Regions from separate parts of the Streptomyces sp. NPDC053542 genome, predicted to be linked through region 2. Evidence: riboswitches for the same ligand, from Rfam matches in the RefSeq annotation. Region 2 holds a riboswitch; the other holds the start of a gene.
What was found. A riboswitch is a leader RNA that binds a small molecule or an ion and turns the genes downstream of it on or off. The one in region 2 is predicted to bind S-adenosylmethionine.
Positions count from the first base shown of each region.

Region 1: linked by a shared signal. The riboswitch ahead of ACIGXO_RS11920 (aminotransferase class V-fold PLP-dependent enzyme) and the one ahead of thrC (threonine synthase) in region 2 are both predicted to bind S-adenosylmethionine.

Region 1 is NZ_JBITXL010000004.1:48,044-55,237, reverse strand. Features, by position in the region: gene ACIGXO_RS11930 (rhomboid family intramembrane serine protease) at 141-848, shown strand; gene ACIGXO_RS11925 (Lrp/AsnC family transcriptional regulator) at 845-1,126, shown strand; gene ACIGXO_RS11920 (aminotransferase class V-fold PLP-dependent enzyme) at 1,230-2,639, opposite strand; SAM riboswitch class IV at 2,858-2,974, opposite strand; gene trpD (anthranilate phosphoribosyltransferase) at 3,062-4,126, opposite strand; gene ACIGXO_RS11910 (cytochrome bc complex cytochrome b subunit) at 4,285-5,925, opposite strand; gene ACIGXO_RS11905 (Rieske 2Fe-2S domain-containing protein) at 5,922-6,983, opposite strand; gene ACIGXO_RS11900 (c-type cytochrome) at 6,980-7,194, opposite strand, start outside.
Region 2 is NZ_JBITXL010000008.1:165,573-172,766, reverse strand. Features, by position in the region: gene ACIGXO_RS23480 (cold-shock protein) at 357-560, opposite strand; gene ACIGXO_RS23475 (MoaD/ThiS family protein) at 1,025-1,303, opposite strand; gene thrC (threonine synthase) at 1,378-2,667, opposite strand; SAM riboswitch class I at 2,685-2,843, opposite strand; gene ACIGXO_RS23465 (glucosyl-3-phosphoglycerate synthase) at 2,994-3,959, shown strand; gene ACIGXO_RS23460 (trehalose-6-phosphate synthase) at 4,012-5,493, shown strand; gene otsB (trehalose-phosphatase) at 5,632-6,522, opposite strand; gene ACIGXO_RS23450 (DUF3263 domain-containing protein) at 6,583-6,828, opposite strand; gene ACIGXO_RS23445 (extracellular solute-binding protein) at 6,906-7,194, opposite strand, start outside.

The DNA.
Region 1 (7,194 bases), on a different contig from region 2:
CCTACGGCCTGGTGGACGCCGGGTCCCGTCCGCGCCCGGCTGCTGGAACACGGCGAGGCACTCTGTCCCCTTTGTGGCTATTACGGCATGATCACTTCATGTCGGCCTCGATCCCGTCCCCGCGGACCGTGTTCTCTCGTATGACCAACATCCTCATCGGCATCTGCTGCGTGGTGTTCGTCATCGGCCCGGCCTCGGGGCTGAACGGGATACACGGCACGGGCGAATCGCTCCTGCAGGCGCAGAGCGCGTACTTCGCCCGTTGGGGCGTCATCCCCCGCGATCTGTGGAGCGGCGATCCCAAGGCCCTGCTCACCCCGCTCACCGCGCTCTTCGTGCACGGCAGCTGGCTGCACCTGCTGGGCAACATGCTCTTCCTCTACGTCTTCGGGGGCATGGCCGAGGCCAGGATGGGCCGGCTGCACTTCGCGGTCTTCTACGTCCTGACCGGCTACGTGGCCCTGATGGGCTACGCGGCGGCGCACGCCGAGTCGGGTCAGACCCTGGTCGGCGCGTCCGGATCGATCTCCGGCGTGCTCGGCGCCTTCCTCTACCTCTTTCCCCGCGCGCGGGTGACCAGCCTCTTCCCGTTCCTCTTCTTCCTGCCGCTGCGCTTCCCCGCCTGGGCGGTGCTGCTCTTCTGGTTCGTCCTGCAGTGGCTGGCGGCGCAGCGCGCGGTCAACGGCCCCGGCGTCGCCTACCTCGCCCACGTCGTCGGCTTCGTGCTGGGGTTCCTGTACGCCTGGGTCCGCTACCACGTCCCGGCCGCTCCACCGCAGGCCGCACCGGGGCTCCCCGGTAGGGTGGAGCCCACAGAACGGCCGACCGAGGGAGAGAGCCAACCGTGATCACTTCGATCGTGCTCATCAAGACCAGCGTGGACCAGATCCCGGAGATCGCCGAGAAGATCGCGGCCCTCGACGGCGTCAGCGAGGTCTACTCGGTCACCGGCGCGCACGACCTGATCGCGATGGTCCGGGTGGCCGAGCACGACGAGCTGGCCGACGTCATCCCCGGCCGCATCAGCAAGGTCCCCGGCGTAGCCGCCACCGAGACCCACATCGCGTTCCGCACGTACTCCCAGCACGACCTGGAGGCGGCCTTCGCGATCGGCTTGGACGCGTAGCAATCAAGCCCGTCCGGCGATTGAGGACAAGTCTGAAGGCGAACGGCCACCGGCCGGCAGCGGTCCCCCAGCAGGACCCCCACCGGCCGGTAATGCCCGCGGCTCAGCCGCGGTCGGGCACGCACCGCCCGTCCTCGGTCCGGTAGGACCACTTCGCCCCGGACCGCACGAGCTCCTTCACGGCCGTGACGAACCGCTCCACGTGCTCGTCGGGCGTCCCCGCCCCAAAGCTCACCCGGATGGCGTTCAGCGACCGCTCACCCGGCGCCCCTTCGGGCGCACCGCACTCGCCCGGGTCCTGCGGGTCGCTGCCCAGCAGCGTCCGCACGAGCGGGTGGGCGCAGAACAGCCCGTCCCGTACGCCGATGCCGTACTCCGCGGAGAGCGCGGCCGCGAAGTGCGAGCTGTTCCAGCCGTCCACGACGAAGGACAGCACGCCCACCCGCGGCGCGTCGTCGCCGAAGAGCGACAGCACCTTCACCTCGGGCACCTCGGCGAGCCCGGCCCGCACCTTCGCGATCAGCTGCTGCTCCCGCGCGACCAGGTTGTCGAACCCGGCCTCGGTCAGCGCCTTGCACGCGGAGGCGATCGAGTACACGCCGATGACGTTGGGCGAACCGGCCTCGTGGCGGGCGGCGGTGGTGTGCCACTCGACCGCCACTCCCCCGTCCTCGCGCCGCGCGACCGTCCGGCTGGCACCGCCGCCGGCCAGGTACGGCTCGGCGTCCTGCAGCCAGTCGGCGCGCCCGGCCAGTACGCCGGACCCGAAGGGCGCGTACAGCTTGTGGCCGGAGAAGGCCACCCAGTCCACGTCCAGCTCGGCGATGTCCACCGGGTGGTGCGGAGCCAGCTGCGCGGCGTCCAGCACGATGCGCGCGCCGTGCGCGTGCGCCGCGGCGGCCAGCTCCCGCACCGGCCAGAGCTCACCGGTCACGTTCGACGCGCCGGTCACGCACACCAGCGCCGGGCCGTAGGGCTCGCGCTCGGCGAGCGCCTTCTCCAGCGTGTCCACCGCCTGCTGCGGGGTCCGCGGGGCGTTCAGGTACGTCACCTCGACGTCCGCGCGCTGCTCCCAGGGCAGCAGCGACGCGTGGTGCTCGGTCTCGAAGACGAACACCCGGGTGCGCGCGGGGAGCACGGCGGCCAGGAGGTTGAGCGAGTCGGTCGTCGAGCGCGTGAAGACGACCTGGTCGGCGGCGCGGCAGCCGAGGAACTCGGCGACCGTCTGCCGGCTGTTCTCGAAGAGGTCGGTGGAGAGCTGGGAGAGGTACCCGGCGCCGCGGTGCACGCTGCCGTAGTACGGCGCGTACGCGGCCACGTCGTCCCACACCCGCTGCAGGGCGGGGGCGCTGGCGGCGTAGTCCAGCGCGGCGTAGGTGACCTCGCCGCCGGTGACGAGCGGGACGCGCACGTCGCTGCCGAGGACGGGGAGCGGCGCGGCGGCGGCGCAGGCGGGGTCGGCGTCGGCGGTGTCGGCGGCGAGGGCGGTGACGGTTTCAGGGCGCACGGACATGGCGAAGTCTCCCGGAGGCGTAAAACCGTACGAGACGTACGGAGTAGGCGAATGACACGCACGGAGCGTGGAAGAACCCGCGGGCGCGGACGGAAACCTCGTACGACTCGTACAGAGGGGCGCCACAGGCGGGGTGTGGGGAAAAAGGGGCCGACCGGCCCTAGCGCATTCGCTGCATCACGGAAGAGCTCCCTCGATAACCAGGATCCCTGGCGAGGGATCCGCGCTTGCCGCTGGCCTTGCTGCCTGCGGCCTGGTCATCACCCGGGGCACCCCGCCACGGACGGAGGGTTGCCGGACAGCAAGCCGGGGCCTCATCGCTGTCACTCGTGACCTGCCGAGAATCATGCCACACGATCAAGAACACGCAAGGCCCGTCCGGCATGCGGACGGGCCTTGCGTCGAAATCGGGCGAAACGGAACTACGCGTTCGACGCCGCCACCCACCGCTCCAGTACACGCTGTGCGGCCCCGGAGTCGATCGACTCCGCCGCCCTCGCCATCCCCGCCGCGATCTGCTCGTTCAGCGGGGCGTCCGTCGGGTCCAGGGCCACCAGGGCCGCCGCCGAGTTCAGCAGTACGGCGTCCCGTACGGGGCCCGTCTCCCCGGCGAGCAGTCGCCGTGCGACGTCCGCGTTGTACGAGGCGTCCGCGCCGCGCAGCGCCTCCACCGGCACCAGCTCGATGCCGACGTCGCGCGGGTCGAAGGGCACCTCGCGCACGGTGCCGTCCCGGACCACCCACACCGTGGAGGTGGCCGTGGTCGTCAGCTCGTCCAGGCCGTCGTCGCCGCGGAAGACCAGCGCGGAGGAGCCGCGCTCGGCGAGCACGCCGGCCAGGATGGGCGCCATCCGGGCGTCGGCGACGCCGGTGGCCTGCGCCGCGACCTTGGCCGGGTTGGTGAGCGGGCCGAGCACGTTGAAGGTCGTGCGGATGCCCAGCTGGCTGCGGGCCGGCGCGACGTGCCGCAGCGAGGGGTGGAACTTCACCGCGAAGCAGAAGGTGATGCCGGCCTCCTCGGCGACCTCCACGACCCGGCGCGGCGTCAGGTCCAGATTGACGCCGAGCTTCTCCAGGACGTCGGAGGCGCCGCTGGCGGAGGACGCGGCGCGGTTGCCGTGCTTGACGACCTTCGTGCCCGTGCCGGCCACCACGATCGAGGACATGGTGGAGATGTTGACGGTCTTGGCGCCGTCGCCGCCGGTGCCGACGATGTCCACGCTGCGGCCCGGCACCTCGATGAGGTTGGCGTGCTCGTACATCGCGCGGACCAGCCCGGAGATCTCCGCGACCGTCTCGCCCTTGGCGCGCAGCGCCACCGCGAAGCCGGCGATCTGCGCGTCGCTGGCCTCGCCGCGCATGATCCGGTCCATCGCCCACTCGGTGGAGTCGGCGGAGAGGTCACGGCCTTCGAGGAGGGCGTTCAGCACGCCCGGCCAGGTGCGGGCCGCCACGCTGCCGCCGCCATCCGGGGTCACAACGTTCATGGTCCACGCTCCTGGGTGAGTCAAAAATCTTCACAGCGAGCCTATCGGGCCCGCGGATACGCCGGAGGGCCCCGTCCGGTGCTCGGACAGGGCCCTCTGGGTGGCGTTCTGTGCTACGTGCTCGGGTTCACGGTGTCGGTACCGCTCCCCCGTGGAGATCAGTGGTGGCCGTGGCCGCTGGTGATCTCCTCGTACTCCTCCACCGTCGGCTTCGGAATGACGTTGTCCTCGCCGTAGAAGCTCTTGGAGAGCTTGGCGCGCAGCTTCTCCGAGCGCTTGATCTTGCGCCGGACGCCGTTCTCGTCGACCTCGGGGCCGAGCTCGAGCGGCTTGGGCTGCTCGTGAGCGGTGAGGGCGTGCAGCTGCTCCTGCGTGAGCGGCTCGTGCACCTCGATGAACTCACCGTGCGGCAGCCGCTTGATGATGCCGGACTCGCGTCCGTGCAGCACCTTGTCGCGGTCGCGCCGCTGCAGACCCAGGCAGATCCGCTTGGTGATGATGAAGGACAGCACCGGGCCCACGAAGAACGCGATCCGGACGAACCAGCTGATCGAGTTGATCGACAGGTGGAAGTGCGTGGCCCACAGGTCGTTACCACCACCGACGAGCATGACCAGGTAGGCGAAGAGCCAGGCCACACCGAAGGCGGTACGGGTCGGGGCGTTGCGCGGGCGGTCCAGCAGGTGGTGCTCACGCTTGTCGCCGGTGACCCAGGACTCGATGAACGGGTAGACCGCGATGGCCGCCAGGACCAGCGGGAAGACCACGATCGGGATCAGCACACCGAAGTTCACGGTGTAGTGGCCCGCGATGTTCCACTCCCAGCCGGGCATGACACGGATCAGGCCCTCGGCGAAGCCCATGTACCAGTCGGGCTGGGCGCCGGTGGACACCTGGTCCGGACGGTACGGGCCGATGGCCCACACCGGGTTGATGCTCGCGATCGCGGCGATCACCGAGATCACACCGAAGACCAGGAAGAAGAAGCCTCCGGCCTTGGCCATGTAGACCGGCAGCAGCGGCATGCCGACCACGTTCTTCTCGGTCTTGCCGGCACCCGGGAACTGCGTGTGCTTGTGGTAGAAGACCAGGATCAGGTGCGCCACCAGCAGGCCGAGCATGATGCCCGGCAGCAGCAGGACGTGCACCGTGAAGAACCGCGGAATGATGTCGTGGCCGGGGAACTCCCCGCCGAAGATGAACATCTGCAGGTACGAGCCGACCAGCGGCATCGCCAGGATGACACCCTCGATGAAGCGGACACCGGTGCCGGAGAGCAGGTCGTCCGGGAGCGAGTAACCGGTGAAGCCGGTGAACATGCCCAGGACGAACAGCAGGAAGCCGAACAGCCAGTTGACCTCGCGCGGCTTGCGGAAGGCGCCGGTGAAGAACACCCGCATCATGTGGACCATCATGCCGGCGAGGAACACCAGCGCGGCCCAGTGGTGGATCTGCCGGATCAGCAGGCCGCCGCGGACGTCGAAGCTGATGTCCAGCGTCGACTCGAACGCCTGCGTCATCCGGATGCCGTGCATGGGCACGTAGGAGCCGTGGTAGACGACCTCGGCCATGCTCGGGTGGAAGAACAGCGTCAGGTAGACGCCGGTCAGGATGATGATGATGAAGCTGTAGAGGCAGATCTCACCGAGCATGAAGGACCAGTGGTCCGGGAAGATCTTGCGCATGTTGGACTTGGCGAGGCTGTAGATGCCCAGCCGGCCGTCCGCCCAGTCGGCGATCCGCTCGCCCCGCGGCGCCTGGCCGCGGCGCGCGTTGGTCGCGCTCGTCTCGTTACTCATCCGCGCTCCCAGAAGCTCGGGCCGACGGGCTCCGCGAAGTCGCTGACGGCTTCGAGGTAGCCGTCCTTCACCGTGATGTGCAGCTGCGGCAGGGCGTGCCCGGCCGGGCCGAAGATCACGCGGCCACCGTCGGAAAGGTCGAAGGTGGACTGGTGGCAGGGGCAGAGCACGTGGTGCGTCTGCTGCTCGTACAGGGAGATCGGGCAACCGACGTGGGTGCAGATCTTCGAGTACGCCACGATGCCCTCGTGCGACCACTCAAGTTCCTGCTTGTCCTTGATGTTCTGCGGCTGGATCCGCACGAGCATCAGGGCGTCCTTGGCGATCTTCGAGTGGAACTCGTGGTCGTCCTCCTCCAGGCCCTCGGGCTTGGCGAAGGTGAGCGAGCCCACCGCGATGTCCTCGGGACGAAGCGGGAGGTTGGTGGACTGGTTGACCAGGCGGATGCCCTTCTTCCAGCCCGTGGTGCGGAGCTTCTTCTCCGGCAGCGGACCGAGGTCGCGCAGCAGCACCACACCGGACAGCGGCACCAGGGCCAGCGCGCCGAACATGGTGTTGCGGATCAGCTTGCGGCGGCCCATGCCGGACTCCGCGGCGCCTTCCCGGAAGTCGGCCATGACCTTGGCCTTGACCTCGGGCTCGGCCTCGATCGGGTGCCGCTCCTGGGCCACCTCGACGTCGGACATCAGCGTGCGGGCCCAGTGGACCGCGCCGGCGCCGATGCAGAACAGCGCCACGCCGAGCGTCAGGCCCAGCGCGAAGTTCAGCGCGCTGATGTGGCCGAGCGGCCAGACGTAGATGATCTTGTCGATCGGGAAGATCACGTACGAGGCGATGAAGCCGATCGTCGCGAGCATGGACACGACGAAGAACAGGGCCACGGTGCGCTCGGAGCGCTTGGCCGCCCTCTCGTCGATGTCCTGGATGCGGTGCTCGTGGGGGGGCAGGCCCGGGTCGGCGAAGGGGTTCTCCTTCGTCGCCACGTCACCGTGGGCGCCGTCGCGCCCACTGGGCAGGGTTTCTTCTGGCACGTCTGCGTGTCGTCCAGTCTCACTCATGACTTCTTGGCCTTCGCTGTCCGGGCTGCGACCCAGATGGCGACCGCGACCAGTGCGCCCAGGCCGAAGATGTAACCGAAGAGGCCCTCACTGACCGGGCCGAGACCACCGAGCTCCATACCGCCCGGGCTCGCGGTCTTGTCGCCGTTGACCTCACCGAGGTAAGCGACGATGTCCTTCTTGTTGGACTGCGAGAGGGAGCCGTCACCGA
Region 2 (7,194 bases):
ACAGGGGTGGAAACGCAGTGGACCGCGCTGGTGCCCGCGACGGACGGCCTGCGCCCCGGTGGTTCCCTGCCCCACCGGACCGCGGACCTCACCGGCCCGATCCGAAGTTCTGTCACTCTCACCTTCAGAGTGCTAACGCAATGATTAGCACTCGGCACCCTAGAGTGCAAGCGCCTCCGAAGGAGGCTCGATGAGGGGTGGTGGCCGGGAGACGGGTGGGCGCAAGCGCCTCAGCCAGCCTGCGGGACCGCGCGGCAGCGCCGCAAGGGGGCCGGGCCGGCACGCGCCCGTGCACAACAGAAGGCCCGCGCCCCCAAGGGGGGCACGGGCCTCCGTACGCTGCAGTCGGTCGGCGCTCAGCCGGCCACGCGAACCATGTCCGCCTGCGGCCCCTTCTGGCCCTGCGAGATCTCGAACTCGACCCGCTGACCTTCCTCAAGGGTGCGGTAGCCGTCCATCTGGATCGCGCTGTAGTGGACGAAAACATCCGCACCACCGTCGACCGCGATGAAGCCGTACCCCTTCTCCGCGTTGAACCACTTGACGGTGCCCTGAGCCATTCCTAACTCCCCTATTGCTGGCCCTTGCGCAGGACCGCACTCCGCGGACCCGGGTCAGACCTCACCCCCAAGGAGGGTGTGCGCCGGAACGCGTCGACCGCCGCTGAATGTATCTGCACCGATGCCCAGCGCAACAGGTCAATCGGACGAGAATTCTGCCCACGACCATTCGCCGATTTGCGGCGAAGTCTCAATAATTCTGGGCAAGCCGGGCCGGGCATAGCTCATCAACGCGACAAAATACGCACACACTTTGTGCACATCTTGTCGCGTTCTCATATGCGTGGGGCACGCGCGCGAAGAGGATTCACCTCAACTGTATCGCCTTTAACGACATGGAATCGCCCCGTCCGCTTTTGCTGCGGACGGGGCGATTCCAGGAGGCGTATGCAGTCACCCACGAGGCGGTGCACAGGGGGCGCACACAGGGCGCACGCAGGGGCGTGCGCGAAAGGCGGCGGGCTTCAGCAGCCGCCGGCCACCGCGGGGATGATCGAGACGCCGGCGCCGTCCGGCGTCGGGGTCTCCAGGCCCTGCTCGAAGCGCACGTCGTCGTCGTTGACGTAGACGTTCACGAAGCGGCGCAGCTTGCCCTGGTCGTCCAGGACGCGGGCCGCGATGCCGTTGTGGTTCTTCTCCAGGTCCGCGATGACCTCGGAGAGGTTCGCGCCCTCTGCGGAGACCTCGGCCTGGCCGCCGGTGTAGGTGCGCAGGATGGTGGGGATGCGGACGTTGACGCTCATGGGGATCTTCTACCTTTCAGGGACCGGGGAACAGCGCGTGCGGGCGCTTAGAGGCTGTGTCATGACACAGGCTCTTACTTGTCGAGGCCGGCCTCGCGGAACGCGTCCAGGCTCGGACGGATGGTCGCGGTCGGCCCGGTGGTCGGCGCGACAGCGTCCAGCGTCTTCAGGCCGTCACCGGTGTTGAGGACGACCAGGGACTTCGCCGGGTCGATCTGGCCGTTCTCGATGAGCTTCTTGGTGACGCCGACGGTCACGCCGCCCGCGGTCTCCGCGAAGATGCCCTCCGTGCGGGCCAGCAGCTTGATCGCGTCCACGACCTGCTCGTCGTTGACGTCCTCGACGGCACCGCCGGTGCGGCGGGCGATGTCGAGCACGTACGGGCCGTCCGCCGGGTTGCCGATGGCCAGCGACTTGGCGATGGTGTTCGGCTTCTGCGGGCGTACGACGTCGTGGCCGGCCTTGAAGGCGGTGGACACCGGCGAGCAGCCCTCGGCCTGGGCGCCGAAGATCTTGTACGGCTTGTCCTCGACCAGGCCGAGCGCGATGAGCTCCTTGAGCCCCTTGTCGATCTTCGTGAGCTGCGAGCCCGAGGCGATCGGGATGACCAGCTGGTCCGGCAGCTCCCAGCCGAGCTGCTCGCAGATCTCGTACGCGAGCGTCTTGGAACCCTCGCCGTAGTACGGGCGGAGGTTGACGTTCACGAAGCCCCAGCCCTCGCCCAGCGGGTCGCCGATGAGCTCGGAGCAGAAGCGGTTGACGTCGTCGTAGTTGCCCTCGATGCCGACCAGGTCGCCACCGTAGACCGCGGCCATGACGACCTTGCCGGCCTCCAGGTCGTGCGGGATGAACACGCAGGAGCGGAAGCCCGCCCGGCGCGCCGCGGCGCCGACCGCGCCGGCCAGGTTGCCGGTCGAGGAGCAGGACAGGGTGGTGAAGCCGAAGGCGCGCGCCGCCTCGACGGCGATGGCCACGACGCGGTCCTTGAAGGAGTGCGTCGGGTTCCCGGAGTCGTCCTTGACGTACAGGCCGCCGGTGACGCCGAGCTCGGCGGCGAGGCGGTCGGCCTGGACCAGCTTGGTGAAGCCCGGGTTCAGGTTGGGCTTGTCGGCCACGTCGGCGGGGACGGGCAGCAGCGGCGCGTACCGCCAGATGTTGTTCGGACCGGCCTCGATCTGCTTCTTCAGGCCCTCGGGGTCGCCGCTCGGCAGGTCGTAGGCCACTTCGAGCGGCCCGAAACATTCCTGGCACGCGAAGATCGGGCCGAGCGGGAAGCGCGTACCGCACTCGCGACAGGACAGCGCGGCGGCGGGGCCGAGAGAGACGGCAGAGGTGGTGGTGCTTTCGGAAGCTTGCACAGCCATGGAGGCGAGGCCCTTTCTCCTCATCTTCCTCACGACGCATCTCGCCGTGAGACGGATTTGGCACCTTCCCTAGCCGGGAGCCTCGCGCGGCGGACATCAGCGTCCTGGCGGCAAGACCGGCTGGAGGGTTGCCGGGGCTTCAACGGGCCGTATCCCTCTGCCCCTCTGGATGAGCGGTATGGCCTGCGTACGAAACACAGGCGTTTGTTCAGCGGTGACCCCGGCATGCGGTGGTCATCCGCGTTGTTCAAGACTGTAACCGAAGGCATGGACGGTTGAGATAGTCGTCCGATGCGCGAGATGGATCACTTTAAGGAGACGGACAGGTGCTGGAAGAGGTGGAGCGCTGGCTGACCGGCCGCTCCTGGTCAGCCGCCGACCGACCGCTCGACCAGCTGTTGGCCGCGAAGAACCGCACCGGGCAGACGGTCAGCGTAGTGCTGCCCGCGCTCGACGAGGAGGCCACGGTCGGCACGATCGTGGAGATCATCCGGCGCGATCTGATGTCCGCCGCGGTGCCGCTGGTCGATGAGCTGATCGTGGTGGACTCCGGCTCCGCCGACCGCACCGCCGAGGTCGCGGCCGCCGCGGGCGCCCGCGTCGTGCACCGCGACGCGGTCCTGCCCCGGCTGGCGACGGTGCCCGGCAAGGGCGAGGTGCTGTGGCGCTCGCTGCTGGCCACCAGCGGCGACATCGTCTGCTTCGTCGACGCCGACCTGCGCGAGTTCTCCGCCGACTTCGTGTCCGGCATCGTCGGGCCGCTGCTGACCGAGCCGCAGGTGCAGTTCGTGAAGGCGATGTACGACCGGCCGCTGGGCGAGGGCGCCGGCGGCCCGAAGGCCGGCCAGGGAGGACGGGTCACCGAGCTGGTGGCCCGCCCGCTGCTCAATCTGCACTGGCCGCAGCTGGCCGGCTTCGTCCAGCCGCTGGGCGGCGAGTACGCGGCCCGCCGTTCGCTGCTCGAACAGCTGCCCTTCCCCGTCGGGTACGGCGTCGAGCTGGGCCTGCTGGTCGACGCGCTGCACACGGTCGGCCTGGACGCGCTGGCGCAGGTGGACGTGGGCGTGCGCAGGCACCGGCACCAGGACGGGCAGGCGCTCGGCCGGATGGCCGCGGCGATCTACCGCACCGCCCAGCTGCGGCTGGCCCGCGGCCACCTCGTACGGCCCCGGCTGACCCAGTTCGACCGCGGGGAGCAGGGCGGGTTCGTACCGCGGACGACCGACGTGGACACCGAGGAGCGGCCGCCGATGCGGGACATACCGGAGTACGCGGAGCGGCGCGCGGCATGAGGGCCGGGCGGCCGCACGTTTGAGCGGATCTATGGCGGGTTAGGTCATCGGCATGGTCTCCTCCAGCTCAGGTGCCCAGGTTCTTGTCGCGTCCAACCGCGGTCCGGTCTCCTACGCCTTGGGCGAGGACGGCACGCTGACCTCCCGGCGGGGCGGCGGCGGTCTGGTCTCAGGTCTCTCCGCCATCGGCCCGGACGCCGGGGCCGTGTGGGTGTGCGCCGCGCTCGGCGACGGCGACCGCGAGGCGGCCCGGCGGGCCGCCGCCGGCGACGGGCTGCTGGACCCCGGCGACACCGGTGGACAGTCCGTCCGGATGCTGGACATCGCGCCCGGGGTCTTCGCCGACGCGTACAACGGCGTCGCCAACTCCGTGCTGTGGTTCGTCCACCACCTGCTCTACCAGACGCCGCTGGAGCCCGCGTTCGACGCGGACTTCCGCGGCCAGTGGGCGTCGTACGAGGCGTACAACGCCGCCTTCGCCGACGCGCTCGCCGAGGCCGCGGCGCCCGGCGCGGCCGTCCTCGTGCAGGACTACCACCTCACGCTGGTCCCGGGGATGCTCCGCGAGCGCCGCCCCGACCTGCGCATCGGCCACTTCTCGCACACCCCGTGGGCGCCGCCGGACTACTTCCGGCTGCTGCCGGACGACGTCGCGGCCGAGGTGCTGCGCGGGATCCTGGGCGGCGACCGGGCGGCGTTCCTGACCCACCGCTGGGCCGAGGCGTTCGCGGAGTGCTGCGCCGCGGTGCTGGGCGCCGAGGTCGCCAGAGACGGCGCGTCGGGCCTGCGCGTCACGTACGAGGGCCGGACCACCCGGCTCGGGGTGCACGGCCTGGGCGCCGACGCGGACTTCCTGCGCGAGCGCTCCCGGCAGCCGGACGTCGACGAGCGGCTGGCGGACCTGCGGGAGCAGATCGGCACCGCGGAGGACGGCACGCCGCGGAAGACGATCGTGCGGGTGGACCGCACGGAGCTGTCGAAGAACATCGTGCGCGGCCTCCAGGCGTACCGGCGGCTGCTGACCGACCGCCCCGAGTGGCGCGGCCGGGTGGTGCACATAGCGTTCGCCTACCCCTCGCGGCAGGACCTGGCGGTGTACCGGCAGTACACCGAGGAGGTCTCGCGGCTGGCCGGGGAGATCAACGACGAGTTCGGCACGGACGGCTGGCTGCCGGTCGTGCTGCACGTGAAGGACGACTTCGCACGTTCCCTGGCCGCCTACCGGCTCGCCGACGTCGCGCTGGTCAACCCCATCCGCGACGGCATGAACCTGGTCGCGAAGGAGGTGCCGGTGGTGTCCGAGGCGGGCTGCGCGCTGGTCCTCTCCCGGGAGGCCGGGGCCTGCGCGGAGCTGGCGGAGGACGCGCTGGTGATCAATCCGTACGACATCGGGGGCACGGCGGAGGCGCTGCACGCAGCGCTGACCATGCCACTCGATGAGCGGGCCGAGCGCGCGAAGCGGTTGGCTGCGGCGGCGACTGCGCTGCCGCCGGCGCAGTGGTTCCTGGAGCAGCTGCGGGCGCTTGGCGGCTGACGCCGCGCGGTTCCGGGCTGCCGGGCCCTGCGGGGCTGTGGCCGGCGGGTTCCGGGCTGCCCCGGGCGGTGTGGCTGCCGGCTGACCCGCCGTTGTTGGCTGGTCGCGCAGTTCCCCGCGCCCCTGCGGGGCGCGCCCTCATGCCTGCGGCGCGCTCGCCTCCGCCAGCGCCGTGAGCAGATCCACCACGCCCGCCGGGCCCGGTACCACCAGGTCCGCGCGGTTCGCCAGTTCCTCGGCGCCCTCGCCGACCGTTGCCGAGCTGCATACCAGGACCCCGGGCAGGCCCTCGGCGCGCAGCGCTTCGACGGCGGCGTAGGCGGCCAGGTCTCCGAGGTCGTCGCCCGCGTAGAGGACCGCGTCGGCGTTCACCTCGCGTACGTACGAGGTGAGCGCGACGCCCTTGTCGACGCCGGGCGGGCGCAGCTCCAGGACGAAGCGGCCCGGCTCGACGATCAGGCCGTGCCGCTCGGCGAGCGCGGCCAGCGGCGCGCGCAGCGCCTCGAAGGTGCCCTGCGGGTCGGCGGTGCGCCGGGTGTGCACGGCGACGGCCCGGCCGCCCTTGGTCTCGATCGCGGCCTCGATCGCGGCCTCGGCCGGCCCGTCCTGCCAGGCTCCGGAGCGCTTCAGCAGGCCCGGCAGCTCGGCGGTCGCCGCGGCGACGCCCGGCGGCGGCGCGGGCGCCTCGATCCGGCCGGTGGCGGCCTCCCAGCGCTCCGCGCCGTAGTGCCCGAGGACGACGAGGCGGTCCAGGCCGTCGACGCCCGCGAAGCCGCCGAGCCGGACGGCCGTCTCCGCCGGACGGCCGGTGATCACTACGACGGCGCGCAGCAGCGGGGCGAGGCGCGTGAGCGCTTGGACCACGCCGGGGTGGGCGCGGGCCTGCTCGGGGTCGGGGACGATGCCGGCGAGGGTGCCGTCGAAATCGAGCGCGACGACGGCGTCGGCCGGCCGGTCGAGAAAGCCGGCCAGGCCCGCACGGCCCGCTTCGGTCATCGGCTGCGCGAGGAGGTTCTCGGGGCTGCCCATGGGGCCGAGCCTATCGGTGGGACGGGGCGTACGGAGGTCGTACGACGATCTTTCGGATCGTCAGCGGCGGGCCCGCCGCGCCTCCCGCACCCGCCGCAGGCGATTCACCGTCACCGGGTCGTGGGCGAGTGCCCGCGGGTCGTCCAGGAGGGCGTTGAGCAGCTGGTAGTAGCGGGTCGGCGAGATGCCGAGCCGCTCCCGTATGGCGCGCTCCTTGGCGCCGGGCCCGGACCAGGAGCGGCGCTCCACGGCGAGCACGGCCTCGTCGCGCGCTGACAGCCGCTCGGACGGCGATTCGGAGACCACCCGTCCACGATAGCCCCGCGGTACGACATCCCTACTGATCACCCGGCCGGACGGCCGCGGGGCCGGTCCGGCGGGCGTCACCGCGTCGCGCTGTCCGCCTCGTCCGCGATGTTCTGGATGTCGGTGAGCACCGTCGCGGGGTCGCCGTTCTTCCCGACCGCGCCGCTCATCTTCGCCTTGATGGTCTTGCTGACCAGCGGCCAGGAGGTCTTGTCGGCGGGGTAGAACTCCGCTTCCGGCAGCTGCTTCAGGAAGCTGTGCAGCTTCTTGTACTTGTCGTCCGCGAGCATCTTCTGGGAGGCGGAGACGGTGACCGGCAGCAGGCCGTAATCGCCGGAGAACCGCAGGACGTTGTCCTGGTTGTAG